DNA from 3 places in the Neorhizobium sp. 05N33 genome. Region 1 is predicted to be linked to each of the others. Evidence: riboswitches for the same ligand, from Rfam matches in the RefSeq annotation. Region 1 holds a riboswitch; each other region holds the start of a gene.

Region 1 (5,073 bases):
ACTCCTCCTCCCAGCCGCTGTTCGGTTCTTTACGGAAAGCCTGCCGCACCTCCTCCCGCGGCAGGCTTTTTCGTTTTGAGGCTGAGGGTTTTTCAGAATTCAAAATCGCGCGTTTAACCGAGGTCGCTCAGGTGGCATCCGGCGATGTCGATTCGTGCCTGAAAGTCGAAGACGCGGCGAGGCGATCCGTTGCCGCATCGCGGAGAAGGGGCACTCGCCGGAAAACGGTCTTCTACGGATTCTCACGGCAACCGAATCTCCATGGCAGCCCAGAATCACAGCCACCATCGAAGTGCCGGGAGAGATGATTCGCGCCTGGCGCATCGCCTTGTCGACCGCCCCTTTTCTTCCTCGCGCCCGGTCTTCTCTTCATTGCGAAGCCTATGTCGGCGAGGTGGGCCTGGTGCAAGGGAAGATCGTAACGATCGGTTAAAACCAGGCCGTCCAAGAGCTTCTTGTTTACCAATTGTTAACCATATCGGGGCTAAAAAACGGTCACGATTTCTTTACGCAGATGACCAAAATGCTAACAGACGCTCGCGCTATCCGTATCAAGGGCCGTTCTTTTCTGGCGGTCGTGCTTGCTCCCGATCTTCCTTTCGACGATTGGCTCGTCCGGCTGGATGATCTCGCGGCGCGTTCCGCCGGGTTCTTCCTTGGCCGACCGGTCGTGCTCGATGTTACCGATCTGCCAATCGATCGCGCTCAGTTGAAAGAGCTCATCGCCGAGCTTGCCGGGCGCAGTGTCAATATCATGGGTATCGAAGGCGGCCGTCCTTCGATCCTGGGGCCAGGCATGCCTCCGGCACTCAAAGGTGGTCGGCCGGTCTCCGACGAAGCCGTCGCCAAGGAGCCGATCATCGAGTTGCACAACAGCGAGCCGAAACCGTCGGTGCCCGAGATGCGCCCGACCTTGCAGTCTATCGTCATTCGCGATCCGGTGCGGTCGGGGCAGTCGGTGATCTTCCCCGAAGGCGACGTGACGATTATCGGATCGGTCGCCTCGGGAGCTGAAATCATCGCTGGTGGCTCGATCCACATTTACGGGACCCTGCGTGGCAGGGCCATGGCAGGATCGCTCGGAAACGCATCGGCACGCATCTTCTGCCGCAAGCTCGAAGCCGAGCTTTTGGCAATCGACGGCATCTACAAGATGGCGGACGACATGGCCCCCGGCCTTCGCGGACATTCAGTCCAGCTTTGGCTCGAAGGGGATTCGATCATGGCAGAGAAACTTATTTGAGCCGCAACCGGCCAGCAAACAGGAGAGCAAGATGGGGAAAGTCATCGTAGTCACTTCAGGCAAGGGCGGGGTTGGCAAGACGACCTCGACTGCCGCACTCGGAGCGGCTCTGGCCCAGCGAAACGAACGGGTTGTCGTCGTCGATTTTGACGTCGGGCTGCGCAACCTCGACCTCGTGATGGGCGCCGAACGTCGGGTCGTTTACGATCTGATCAACGTCATCCAGGGCGAGGCGAAGCTCTCGCAGGCTCTGATTCGCGACAAGCGCCTGGAGACGCTGTTCCTGCTGCCGGCATCGCAGACGCGCGACAAGGACAACCTGACGCCCGAGGGCGTGGAGCGGGTCATTACCGAATTGAAGCGGGTCTTCGACTGGGTTATCTGCGATAGCCCCGCCGGTATCGAGAGCGGCGCCACGCTTGCCATGCGCCACGCCGACATGGCTGTGGTGGTCACCAATCCGGAAGTCTCGTCCGTCCGCGACTCGGACCGCATCATCGGCCTGCTGGACTCGAAGACGATGAAGGCCGAGCGCGGCGAGCGGATGGAAAAGCACCTGCTTCTGACGCGCTACGACGCCAACCGCGCTGAGCGGGGCGATATGCTGAAGGTCGAGGACGTGCTGGAGATCCTCTCCATCCCGCTGATCGGCATCATCCCCGAAAGCATGGATGTCCTGCGCGCCTCGAATATCGGTGCGCCGGTCACCCTGGCGGATGCACGCAGCGCACCGGCCATGGCCTATTTCGATGCCGCACGCCGGCTTGCAGGAGAAGTTCTGCCGATCACGATCCCCGGGGAAAAGCGGGGGATATTCGGCAAGATCTTCGCACGGAGGGCCGCATGACCATATTCAACCTTTTCCGCAAACAGCGCTCCGCACCCACGGCCCGCGAACGCCTGCAGGTGCTTCTCGCCCACGAACGCTCATCGAACGGCTCGGACCTCGTATCCTTGCTTCGCGAAGAAATCCTTGCGGTGATCGCCAAGCACGTGCAGGTCGACAGCGACAAGGTGCAGGTCAAGATGGACCGCGACGAGAACGTCACGATCCTCGAGATCGACGTCGAGATCCCGTTGGATGCTGTCAGCCAGGCTGCCTGAGCCGACAGCATTCGGCAAACTCGAATTTTGAAACGCGGACAACCAGGTTGTCCGCGTTTCGTATTTCGCTTTCTTGCGCGAAGGAAGACGGCGACGCGCTGAGTGGAAACGGCCGCCAATCCGGTCCGCTTGACAGGATTGCTGAAAACCGACAGTTATCGTCGTAATTCCGAGGGGGGCATCTTGACGATGCTGAGATGGCGGCGAGCCGGACCCTTGAACCTGATCCGGGTCATGCCGGCGTAGGAACGGAAATAGGCGTCGTCCGACGGCACTTTCTCTTCTCCGCTTCACCTGGGTCTCCGTGATTGACTGATCTGGAGATCGACCGATGACATCCATTCTTTCCGTTGTCCCCAACGGGTATCCGGCCGTCACGTGCAGGTTCGACGCGTAGCGTCATGCGTGCGTCCCATGCGGTCATCGGCCTCGTCCTGCTTGTCGCCCTCTGGCAAGCCGGCGTCTGGCTGTTTGCTCCGCCCCGCTATATTCTGCCGTCGCCTGTAGCCGTCGCGTCCGCCTTCCTGCGGCAGCCTGGTTTCCTGCTGCAGAACAGCGCCGTCACGCTGATCGAAATCGCGCTAGGCCTCGCGATCGGCGCAGGCCTCGGCATTGCCACGGCCTTCGGCGTTGCGGCGCTGCCGCGGCTCGGCCGTCTCGTCTGGCCGATGGTGCTGATCCTGCAGGCCTTTCCCGTCTTCGTGCTGGCGCCGATCCTGGTTCTCTGGCTGGGTTTCGGCCTTGCCTCGAAAGTGGCGATGACGACGATCATCATCTTCTTTCCGGTCGCCTCCGCTTTTGCCGACGGCCTTCGCCGCACCGATCAGGAAATCCTCGACGCTGTCTCGCTGGAGGGCGCCAGCCATTGGCAGACGCTGGTGTCGATGCGCGTGCCGCTGGCGATCCCGAGCCTCGTTTCCGGCCTTCGGGTCGCCGCCCCGCTGGCGCCGCTCGGTGCCGTTGTCGGGGAATGGGTCGGGGCGTCCGGCGGGCTCGGCTTCGTGATGGTCCAGGCCAATGCCCGCATGCAGACCGACACGGTGTTCGCGGCGATGGCCATACTGGCAATCCTTACCCTCATTCTAAGGCTTCTCATCGACCGGCTGACCGCCGGGCTCGCCCCGTGGGCAAGCGAAGCCGACCCTTCATCTTCATCCGCATCAGGGAGTTCCGTCCGATCATGATCCGTATCCTCACCGCGTCCTTCATCGCGCTGGCCAGCCTTGCCACCCCGATTTCTGCGCAGGCCGCCGACAAGCTGAGCGTGCTGCTCGAATGGTTCGTCAATCCGGACCACGCGCCGATGGTGATCGCCCAGCAGCGCGGGCTGTTTGGCGATGCCAATCTCGACGTCGAGCTCATCCCGCCGTCCGATGCCTCCGCGGTGCCGCGGCTGGTTTCGGCGGGCGAGGCGGATATCGGCATCCACTATCAGCCAAACCTCTATCTCGACCACGAAGCGGGCCTGCCGCTTGTGCGGTTCGGCACGCTGGTCGAAACGCCGCTCAACACCGTCACTGTGCTGGCGGACGGTCCGATCAAGAGCCTCAAGGACCTGAAAGGCAAGAAGGTCGGCTTTTCCGTGACCGGTTTCGAGGATGCGATGCTGAAGCGCATGCTGGCCTCGGAAGGGCTTTCCAACGACGACGTGGAGCTGATCAACGTCAACTTTTCGCTGTCGCCGTCGCTGATCGGGGGCAAGGTGGATGCGACGCTCGGTGGGTTCCGCAATTTCGAGCTGACCCAGATGAAGCTGGAAGGCCATGCGGGGCGGGCGTTTTTCCCTGAAGAGCACGGGGTTCCTGCTTATGACGAACTGATCTTCGTCACCCGCCGCGATTCTGCTGGCGATAACCGGCTGCCGCGTTTCCTGCATGCAGTCGAACAGGCCTCGATCTACATCACCAACCATCCGCTGGAGGCCTGGCAGCTTTTTGTCAAGGCCTATCCGAGCCTCGACGACGAGTTGAACCGCACCGCGTTCTTCGACACGCTGCCGCGTTTTGCCAAGCGTCCGGCCGCACTCGACCAAGGCCGCTACCAGCGCTTCGCCGCCTTCATGAAGGAAACGGGACTGATCAAGGCAGTGCCTCCGGTCTCCGACGTTGCTGTCGAAATCAAATAGGCCAAGTTGCTGATATCGTTTGATTTGAGCTCCGGGGTTCGCGTAACGTGATTTTCATGCCAGACAGGCTTTCCACGTTACGTGACCCGGAGTTTGCTTGACCATCGGACTTGCCCATGCGGAACTGATCGCGGTTCTGTCCGCCGTCACCGGCGACGAGCCGCGCGTGATGACGGTACGCTCGGGAGATGCGCTGCCGTCCGGCCCTTTCGAGCTCGGCCATCGCAGCCTACAGGCCGGGCTTCGCGAATGGGTCGGCGACCAGACAGGCCATCCGCTCGGTTATCTCGAACAGCTCTATACGTTCGCCGACCGCGACCGCACCCATGAGGATGCCGAGGGGCGGACGATCTCGATCAGCTATCTCGGCCTCGTCCGCGAGCAGGCCGCACCCGGCGCCGGAAAACCCGGCTGGCACGGCTGGTACGAATATTTCCCCTGGGAGGACCATCGCGGGGGGAGGCCGGAGATACAGGCGGCCATCACCGACCGCCTGCAGGATTGGGTCGCTTCGGAAACGGCGCGCCGCGAACACCGCCAGCGTCGCGTCGATTTTGCCTTCGGGCTAGACGGTGCCGCCTGGAACGAGGATCTCGGCCTG
Region 2 (5,073 bases), on a different contig from region 1:
AGCGGATAGCAGGCCGCCGGCGTCAGCACGATGTCGGTCGCTTCCTGGCCTTTGGTCCAGTCCTCCTCGCCGACTTCCATGCATTTCAGCAGGCTCATGTGGTCGAGTTCGTTGCCGCAGAACGAGTGAACCGTGCCGGCGAGCTGCGGAAAGCTCTTCATATAGCCGCTGGTCTCGAAGAAGGCGCGGTTCATGCCCGGCGGGAAGCGCATCGCCTCCGCGCCGTCGGCACCGCCGACCTTGTCGATCAGCCGCTCGAAGGCGGCAATGACGTCTTCGAACTGGCCGCTGCGGCCATACAGTCCGTCGACGCCGGTCTCGATCAGCAGGCCAGCGTCGAACAGGCGGTCGAGAAAGGAAACTTGCAGATCCATGGATTCACCTCATTCTTTAAACGATTACATCTGAAGTGATGGGGCGTCAGCCGAGCAGGCTGGTGTCCGGTTTTTGAACGAGCAGCATGGTTGACGTATTGCCGAGAATGCGGTCGTTGGAAATCATCAGCTGGGCGGAATGCGCGTCGCGAAGATGCCGTCCGAGACTATAGGGCGTACCGTTCTTGTAGCCCATGATGCCGCAGATGATCATCGCCTGGTTGATGATGGTCAGGATCGTCTCGGAAGAGGCGAGCTTGATATTGTTCATGGCGATCGAAAAGGCCATGGACGACAGTTTGTCGGGATCGTGTTTCGCATCCGCGTAGGTCTTGAGGCCCGACAGGATATTGCCCTTGAGGAGCTGCAGCAGGTTCGACGCTTCGGCGAGCCTCAGCGCGCCGGGCGGCTGGGTGCCGCCCGCCTTGCGGGCCGCGGCGCGCACGAAAGCCTGGGCGCGCAGGACCGCGTCGGCGGCAATGCCGTACCAGACAGCACTCCAGAGGAGATGCGAGGTGGCGAGCATCGACTGTGCCGCGATTTCGGCGAACGGTTTCGAGAAAATCTGGACCGAAGGCGCTTCGCCATTGAAGAGGAAGCCGTCGGAGCAGGTGCCGCGCATGCCGAGCGTATCCCAGTCGACGGTCTTCTGCAGGGTATATTGGCCCTGTTTGAAGACGGTCATGACCTGGTCGGTCGGGGCGGCCTTCTCGTTCGAGCGCGAGGTGATCATGATGACATCGGCGTGGGCGCCATAGGAAATCACCGTCGCGTCCTTGGTCAGCCGGCAGGTGTCGCCGTCGACCTCGATGGCGCAGATCGAGTTGCGCATATTGCCGCCGATGCCGGCCTCGGTCGTCGCGGAGGCGACGAGAAGCTGGCGGTCGGCGAGCTCGCGCATGAAATCCATGTGCCAGGCGCTGTCGGCCCCGTGCACCACGAGGCTCGAAACCTTGATCTGGTGCATGGCGAAAACCATGGCGCTCGAGGCGCAGGACTGTCCCAGGATGGCGCAGACCTCGGCAATCTCGGTGATGGAAGCACCCTCGCCGCCGAACGCGACCGGGATCTGGATGCCGATCAGGCGTTCGGCCTTCATTGCATCGACCGCCTCGCGGGGGAAGCGGCCGTCATGGTCGACGCGTTCGGCGAATTCAGCCGCCACGGCCGCCACGCGGTGAGCGCGGGCGCTGAGGCTCATGTCGGCGGCAAAGACGGGAAGGTTCATCTCAGGCGGCCTCGGAGGCTTTCAAGATGTGGGAAACCGTCTGCTCGATCGCCGCGATGCTGGCGAAGGACTTGCGGTTCAAAAGGCTATCCGGGAATTCGATGTCGAAGGCCTCTTCCAGGCCCAACATCAGCTGCACCGATGCGAAGGAGGAAAGCCCGGCTGCATAAAGATCGGCAGCGTCTTCCAGCTCCGTCACGGCGACCGGAAGGCCGCCCACCCGTGTCAGCAATCCGCGAATGGTCTCGTTCATCTCGACATCTCCCGATCGTTCGAATTCTGCGCTCATCGCTAGGGACGTTATCGCGCAAGATAGCATAAGATTCCGGTAATAAACGTCATCAATTTGGAGCTGCGGGATTCGCTAAAACTCGACCTATCGACGCAGGCAGGGACCGGCTTGACATGCGCGACCGGCAGGTTTCTGATGGCCGCATTCACCAGGGGGGTCCCGCCAAGGGGCTGAGATACTGCTGGTCGGGCCGGTTTGGCCGCCCGAGGCGCAGTGACCCGTTGAACCTGATCCAGTTCATACTGGCGTAGGGACGGTGCGGGCGCTGCGGCAGCGAGGGCGGGAAACCGTCCTTCGGATTCCAACGTGTTCTTCCATCATTCCAACTCTGGAACTGGGTCTCCAAACGTCAAACCTTGGAGCCTTGAACCATGAATATTGCAACCACCAAGCTCACCCCGGTTGTCACCACCGGCCCGCTTCCCGCCTCCACGAAAGTCCTGAAAGCGGGAACGATCCATCCGGATATCCGTGTGCCGATGCGGCAGATCGCATTGCATCCGACCTCCGGCGAACCTCCGGTGACCGTCTACGATTCCTCTGGCCCCTATACCGTCGAAGGTGCCGCGATCAGCATCGATGCCGGCCTGCTGCGCCTGCGCGAAAACTGGATTTCGGCCCGCGGCGATGTCGAAGTCTATGAGGGCCGCATCGTCAGGCCGGAGGACAACGGCTTCGTCTCCGCGAGCCACCTGACGCCGGAATTCCCGATCCGCAACCAGCCTTTCAAGGCCAAGGCTGGCAGGGCCGTCACCCAGCTCGCCTATGCGCGGGCCGGCATCATCACGCCGGAGATGGAATTCGTCGCCATCCGCGAAAACCTCGGTCGGCAGGCGGTTCGGGAACCGCTCGTCCGCGACGGCGAAAGTTTCGGCGCCGATGTGCCGGATTTCGTGACGCCGGAATTCGTTCGCCGCGAAGTCGCGGAAGGCCGGGCGATCATTCCCGCCAACATCAACCATCCCGAATCCGAACCGATGATCATCGGCCGGAATTTCCTGGTGAAGATCAATGCCAATATCGGCAATTCGGCTGTCACCTCGTCGATGGCGGAGGAGGTCGAGAAGATGGTCTGGGCGATCCGCTGGGGCGCCGATACGGTCATGGATCTGTCGACCGGCCGCAACATCCACAATATCCGCGACTGGATCATCCGCAATTCACCTGTTCCAATCGGCACGGTGCCGCTCTACCAGGCGCTCGAAAAGGTGAACGGCATTGCCGAGGACCTGACCTGGGAGGTGTATCGCGACACGCTGATCGAACAGGCGGAACAGGGCGTCGACTATTTCACCATCCATGCGGGCGTGCGGCTCGCCTATATCCCGCTCACCGTCAATCGCGTCACCGGCATCGTTTCCCGTGGCGGCTCGATCATGGCCAAATGGTGCCTGCATCACCACAAGGAGAGTTTTCTCTACGAGCATTTTGAGGAAATCTGCGACATTGCCCAAGCCTACGACGTCTCGTTCTCGCTCGGCGACGGTCTTCGCCCGGGTTCGATCGCCGATGCCAACGACGCGGCGCAGTTTGCGGAACTGGAAACGCTTGGCGAGCTGACGAAGATCGCCTGGGCGAAGGATTGCCAGGTGATGATCGAAGGCCCCGGCCATGTGCCGATGCACAAGATCAAGGCGAACATGGACAAGCAGCTCGCGGTCTGCGGCGAGGCGCCATTCTATACGCTTGGACCGCTGACCACCGATATTGCGCCGGGCTACGACCACATCACATCGGGGATCGGGGCTGCGATGATCGGCTGGTTCGGCACCGCCATGCTCTGCTACGTGACGCCCAAGGAACATCTCGGCCTGCCCGACCGCAACGACGTCAAGGTGGGCGTCATCACCTACAAGATCGCGGCGCATGCGGCCGATCTCGCCAAAGGCCATCCGGCGGCGCAGGTGCGTGACGACGCGCTGTCGCGCGCCCGCTTCGAGTTCCGCTGGGAGGACCAGTTCAACCTCTCGCTCGATCCGGAAACGGCCCGTTCGATGCATGACGAGACGCTGCCGAAGGAGGCGCACAAGGTGGCGCATTTCTGCTCCATGTGCGGTCCGAAATTCTGTTCGATGCGGATTTCCCACGATATCCGCGCCGAGGCGCAGAAGGAGGGCCTGGAAGCCATGGCTGCGAAATATCGTGACGGCGGCGATCTTTATATGCCGGTCGAGAAGGGATGATCAACTTCACGACCCCTGCCGGTCGCAACCGGCAGGGGTCGCTCGAACGTCAGAGCGCCATGCCCCCCGACACCTCGATGCGCTGGGCATTGACCCAGCGGTTGTCCTCGGACAGCAGCGAGGCGACCATCGGGCCAATATCATCCGGCTCGCCGGCACGGCCAAGTGCGGTCATCTCGGCGACGCGCCTGTTGATCTCCGGGTTGTCGCGCACCATGCCGCCGCTGAAATCGGTCATGATCGCGCCGGGCGCCACCGTATTGACGGCGATGCCGCGGGCGCCGAGCTCCTTGGCCAGATAACGGGTCAGCACTTCGACTGCTCCCTTCATCGCCGCATAGGCGCCGCTGCCCGGAACGGTGATGCGGGTAAGCCCGGTGGAGAAGTTGACGATCCGGCCGCCGTCGCGGATCAGCGGCAATAGCTTCTGGGTTAGAAAGAAGACGCCCTTGAAGTGAACATTGAAGAGCTCGTCCAGCTCCGCTTCGGTGGTCTTTTCGAAATCGCCATGATGCGACGTGCCGGCATTGTTGACGAGGAAATCGAATTTTTCAGCGCCGATCTCGGCCAGGGCTTCCTGCACCCGGCCGACGAACGCATCGAACGACGCGACATCGCCGACATCGAGCTGCAGGGCGATCGCCCTGCGTCCCAGTTCGCCCGCTGCTGCGGTCGTGGCTGCTGCTTCTGCCTGATTGGAGTTGTAGGTGAAGATCACGTCGATACCGCGCTTTGCAAGGCTGAGCACAGTGTTGCGGCCGAGACCGCGGCTGCCGCCGGTCACGATGGCGAGCTTGGCTGCCGATTTCTGAGATGTTTGATGCGTCATGATGGAGGTTCCTTGTCTGGATTGGATGACCGGAAACTACTCCCCTCGGCCACACGCCTGAATGCCGGAACTTTCCCACTTCTTGCCTGATCCTGCTCGCAGGCCTATGTTTGGCCTTGAAACCTCGGAGGTGTGGCATGCCGGCAGCCCTGCTCGATGCGGTAAAG
Region 3 (5,073 bases), on a different contig from region 1:
AGAAGGCCCAGTAGAATTCCATCTAAAGAGCGGCAGGGCGATGATCCTTGCCCGCCCCCACGACTTTACAGGAGCCTGACTGTTGGCGCCCCCAATTCTGAAACTTGACGATATTTTCCTGAGCTTCGGCGGCGCGCCGCTTCTCGCCGGCGCCGGCATGCAGGTAGAGCCGGGCGACCGCATCTGCCTTGTCGGCCGCAACGGTTCCGGCAAATCGACGCTGATGAAGATCGCCGCCGGCATGGTCGAGCCCCAGTCGGGCGAGGTGTTCCGCCATCCCTCCTCGACCATCCGTTATCTCGAACAGGCGCCGGATTTCGCCGATTATTCGACGGTGCAGGCCTATGCCGAAGCGGGCCTCGGCCCGGGCGACGATCCCTATCGCGTCACCTACCTGCTCGAACATCTGGGCCTCACCGGCCAGGAACACCCGAACACGCTCTCCGGCGGAGAATCCCGACGCGCAGCACTTGCCCGGGTCATGGCGCCCGAGCCGGACATCCTGATGCTCGACGAGCCCACCAACCACCTTGACCTGCCGACTATCGAATGGCTGGAAGACGAGTTGCGCAAGACGAGAAGCGCGCTCGTGGTGATCTCGCATGACCGTCGTTTCCTCGAAAAGGTCTCGAACGCCACGGTCTGGCTCGACCGCGGTACATCACGACGTCTCAACCGCGGTTTCGGCGAATTCGAAGCCTGGCGCGACGAGGTATTGGAGGCGGAAGAGCTGGAGCAGCACAAGCTCGGCAAGGCGATCGAGCGCGAGGAACACTGGCTGCGCTACGGCGTGACCGCCCGCCGCAAGCGCAACATGCGCCGCCTCGGCGAGTTGCAGACGATGCGCGGCAATTACCGCGGCCACAAGGGACCGCAGGGCACGGTGCAGGCGAGCGTCAGCGAAGGCCGTGAATCCGGCAAGCTGGTCATCGAGGCCGAAAACATCACCAAGAGCTACGACGAGCGGATCATCGTCGCGCCGTTCTCGATCCGCGTGCATCGCGGCGACTGCATCGGTCTCGTCGGCCCGAACGGCGCCGGCAAGACCACGCTCCTGAAAATGCTGACCGGCCAGCTGGCGCCCGACACCGGCACCGTCAAGCTCGGCACCAACCTGGAAATTGCAACGCTCGACCAGAAGCGCGAAGACCTGGACCCCGAGGACACCCTGTCCCACTATCTGACGGATGGCCGCGGCGAGACGCTGCTTGTCAACGGCGAGCAGCGGCATGTCGCAGGTTACATGAAGGACTTCCTGTTCCAGCCGGAGCAGATCAGGACGCCGATCAAGAACCTGTCGGGCGGCGAGCGCGCCCGGCTGATGCTCGCCCGCATCATGGCGCGGCCTTCCAACCTCCTGATACTGGACGAACCGACCAACGACCTCGACATCGAGACGCTGGACCTGCTGCAGGAAATCGTCGCCGGCTATACCGGCACCGTCATCCTCGTGAGCCACGACCGCGACTTTCTCGACCGCACCGTGACCTCTACCATCGCGCCCGCAAATCCGGACGCTCCGGACGGCCGCTGGATCGAATATGCCGGCGGCTACACGGATATGCTGGCGCAGCGGAAGGGTGCGCTGGAGGAAAGGCGCCGCACGGAAAAAGCTGACAGGGCAAAAACCGATACCGCGGCATCGGTTTCCGGCACGCCCAAGGGCAAAGGCAAGCTTTCCTTCAAGCAGAAATTCGCGCTCGAGAACCTGCCTAAGGAAATGGCGAAGGCCGAGGCCGAGATCGCCGCCCGCGAGAAGAAAATGGCCGATCCCAACCTCTTCACCAAGGATCCCGCCGCCTTCAACACGCTGGCTGCGGAGATGGAAAAGCTGCGCCAAAGTATCAGCAAAATGGAAGAAGAATGGCTGGAACTTGAGATGCTGCGTGAGGAAATTGAAGGCTAGTTTGCGATTTGTTAAGCTTAACAGATAGTTAGCTGAAAAAATATTTGTCGCGGAGCGGAACATATGATGTCCCGGGGCGTTCTGGGGTGTGAGTAGTGGTCGAAATGTCCCGGGGACGGATCGGCCTGCCAGGAACCGATCAACCGAATGGGGACATCCAATGCTGACAAATGTTACGCGTCGTCGGCTGGCCACTGAGGCGATGAATCAAAGAGTTATGATTGTCGAAGACGAGTTTCTGATCGCGCTCGATGTTGCCGAGACGATCGAAGCCATGGGCCTGAAAGTCGCCGGTTTTGCCAATGCCCGCAAACATGCCCTGGCGCTCGCCGCCTATGCCGATATCGCCCTGGTCGACGTCAATCTTTCGGACGGCCGGACCGGTCCGGAGATCGGCCGGGAGCTTGCCGAGCAATATGGCATCACCGTCGTCTTCATGACCGGTAATCCGGAGGATGTGGAGGACGGTGTCAAAGGCTCGCTCGGCGTCCTCACCAAACCGGTTATGCCTGACGTAGTCGAGAAGACGATCGACTACGCCGTCGCCAACCGGCTCGGCGGCATGGCCATCGTCCCGCGTGAACTGAAAGTGTTTCCGCAAAACCACTGAGCCATGGTGCTCCCGCCGAATGCGCCTTGAGCCGGCCGCAGACCGCCTCTTGCCAGCCATTCGCCTCGCCGCTAAATCTGATCCTGCTCTAACGGGGTGCCGCACGTTTTCGTGCGGCTGAGAGGCCTCTGGCCAACCCGCGGAACCTGATCCGGTTAACACCGGCGGAGGGATTAGACGGCTCTTCATCAGCGCCTATTCCCCTTTGTCACCAAACGAGGAGACGCTGATGCGTGGGACCATTCTTTCAATATTCGCGGCCGCTGCCGCCCTTTCCCTTTCCGCGCCGGCCGAAGCGCAGCAAAAGACGCTGACCGTCTACACCTACGAGAGCTTCATCTCCGATTGGAGCCCGGGTCCCAAGGTGAAAGAGGCGTTCGAAAAGACCTGCGCCTGCAAGCTCAATTTCGTCGGTGTCGCCGATGGCGTGGCACTTCTCACGCGGCTGAAGCTGGAAGGCAAAGGCACCGAGGCCGATATCGCGCTCGGCCTCGATACCAACCTGATCTCCGAGGCGAAGGCGACCGGTCTGTTCGAGCCGCACGGGCTCGACGTCTCGGCCGCCAAGGTCCCCGGCAATTACAGCGACGACACGTTCATCCCCTACGATTACGGCCATTTCGCCGTTGTCTACGATATGCAGGCGATGAAGAACCCGCCGAAAAGCCTCAAGGAACTGGTGGACGGCGATCCGGCGCAGAAGATCGCCATCGAGGACCCGCGCACCTCGACCCCCGGTCTCGGCCTGCTGCTGTGGGTGAAATCGGTCTATGGTGACCAGGCGCCAGAGGCTTGGGCGAAGCTCAGGAAACGCGTGCTCACCGTCACGCCCGGCTGGTCGGAGGCCTATGGCCTGTTCACCAAGGGCGAAGTGCCGATGGTATTTTCCTACACGACCTCGCCCGCCTATCACATGGTCGAGGAGAAGACGGACCGCTATCAGGCCGCCTCCTTCTCCGAAGGCCACTATATCCAGATCGAGGTCGCCGGCATGCTGAAGGGGGCGAATGAAAAGGACCTGGCGAAACAGTTCCTGAAGTTCATGGTCTCGCCGGCCTTCCAGGACGTCATCCCGACCACCAACTGGATGATGCCGGCCGTCAAGACCTCCCAGCCGCTACCGGATGCGTTCAACAAACTGGTGCAGCCAACGAAAACTTTCCTGATGGGGTCGGAGGAGGTGGCCAAGAACCGGCAGGCCTGGATCGACGAGTGGCTGACCGCCATGAGCCTGAACTGATCCGATGCTGACGAGGGCCGAGCGGAGACGCGGGATAGGCTGGGGGCTGCTGAGCCTCGCCGGCATCGCCCTCTTCGTCGGCATCGCGGTTGCCGCCCTTCTCTCCTGGGACGCCGGCAACACCCAAAGCCGGCTGTTCACCGCCTATACCTGGCGGATCCTGCACTTCACCCTGCTGCAGGCGGTTCTTTCGACGCTGCTATCGGTCGTCTTCGCCCTTCCCGTCGCACTCGCGCTTGCCCGCCGCCCGCGCTTTCCTGGCCGTGTATGGGTCATCCGGCTCATGGCATTGCCGATGGGCCTGCCGGTGCTGATCGGCGCGCTCGGCCTGATCGGCATCTGGGGCCGGCAAGGGGTGATGAACAGCCTACTATTGAAGCTTGGTTTCGAACAGCCGGTCAGCATTTATGGGCTTTCCGGCATATTGCTGGCACATGTGTTCTTCAACCTGCCGCTCGCCGCGCGGCTGCTGCTTGCCGCGCTGGAGCGCCTGCCGGCGGAATACTGGCTGCTCTCCTCCAGCCTCGGGATGAAGCCCTTCTCTGTTTTCCGTTTCATCGAGTGGCCGGCGGCCCGCCGCGTCATCCCCGGCATTGCCGGCCTGATCTTCATGTTGTGCGCCACGAGCTTCACGCTCGTCCTGGTGCTCGGCGGCGGGCCGGCTGCGACCACGCTCGAAGTGGCGATCTACCAGTCGCTGCGTTTCGATTTCGATCCGCCCCGCGCCATAGCGCTGTCGCTGCTGCAGATCGGCATTACGGCGCTGATCCTGATTGGGATTTCGCTTTTTCCAGCCCCTGACGACGCTGGCATCACGGCCGGCCGGGCGACACGCCGGTTCGATGGCCGGACCTTGCCCGCACGGCTTTGGGATGTGCTGTCTATCCTGCTTGCAACGATATTCCTGATCCTGCCGCTTGCCTCGATCGTCGGTGCCGGCGCCCAGGCCAATCTCTGGAGCCTCGCCACCAGCCCCGCCTTCCTGCGCGCCGCCTGGACCAGTTTCACGATCGCGCTTTCCGCAGGCCTGCTTGCCGTCCTGACCTCCCTGGCTATCATTGCCGGACGCGGGGCAATAGCCGACATGAAGAGGCCCGCCGGAACTGCCAGGGCGTTTTCCCTGTCCTTGGGTGGGATGTCCTCGCTGGTGCTGCTCGTTCCGCCGGTCGTGCTCGGTACCGGCTGGTTCCTGATGCTGCGCCCGTTCGGCGATGTGGCGCGCTTCGCCCCGGCACTGGTGGCGATCATCAACATGCTGATGGCGCTTCCCTTCGTGATGCGCGTTTTGGCCCCGGCCGTCGAAACACACCGCAAGCG

The links. Region 1 has a riboswitch for thiamine pyrophosphate ahead of AC1DLT_RS12715 (ABC transporter permease). Riboswitches for the same ligand answer to the same signal wherever they lie in the genome.
Region 2: linked by a shared signal. The riboswitch ahead of thiC (phosphomethylpyrimidine synthase ThiC) and the one ahead of AC1DLT_RS12715 (ABC transporter permease) in region 1 are both predicted to bind thiamine pyrophosphate.
Region 3: linked by a shared signal. The riboswitch ahead of thiB (thiamine ABC transporter substrate binding subunit) and the one ahead of AC1DLT_RS12715 (ABC transporter permease) in region 1 are both predicted to bind thiamine pyrophosphate.

The regions. Positions count from the first base shown of each region.
Region 1 covers NZ_JBFTNK010000004.1:45,631-50,703, forward strand. The annotation lists gene minC (septum site-determining protein MinC) at 515-1,243, shown strand; gene minD (septum site-determining protein MinD) at 1,275-2,090, shown strand; gene minE (cell division topological specificity factor MinE) at 2,087-2,347, shown strand; TPP riboswitch at 2,510-2,613, shown strand; gene AC1DLT_RS12715 (ABC transporter permease) at 2,749-3,531, shown strand; gene AC1DLT_RS12720 (ABC transporter substrate-binding protein) at 3,528-4,472, shown strand; gene AC1DLT_RS12725 (NUDIX hydrolase) at 4,570-5,073, shown strand, end outside.
Region 2 covers NZ_JBFTNK010000021.1:12,498-17,570, reverse strand. The annotation lists gene AC1DLT_RS28565 (amino acid--[acyl-carrier-protein] ligase) at 1-374, opposite strand, end outside; gene AC1DLT_RS28560 (acyl-CoA dehydrogenase family protein) at 421-1,602, opposite strand; gene AC1DLT_RS28555 (acyl carrier protein) at 1,604-1,855, opposite strand; TPP riboswitch at 2,035-2,166, shown strand; gene thiC (phosphomethylpyrimidine synthase ThiC) at 2,266-4,077, shown strand; gene AC1DLT_RS28545 (SDR family NAD(P)-dependent oxidoreductase) at 4,127-4,906, opposite strand; gene AC1DLT_RS28540 (AraC family transcriptional regulator) at 5,044-5,073, shown strand, end outside.
Region 3 covers NZ_JBFTNK010000005.1:165,811-170,883, reverse strand. The annotation lists gene AC1DLT_RS15615 (thiamine diphosphokinase) at 1-79, shown strand, start outside; gene AC1DLT_RS15610 (ABC-F family ATP-binding cassette domain-containing protein) at 83-1,906, shown strand; gene AC1DLT_RS15605 (response regulator) at 2,067-2,516, shown strand; TPP riboswitch at 2,599-2,706, shown strand; gene thiB (thiamine ABC transporter substrate binding subunit) at 2,746-3,756, shown strand; gene thiP (thiamine/thiamine pyrophosphate ABC transporter permease ThiP) at 3,761-5,073, shown strand, end outside.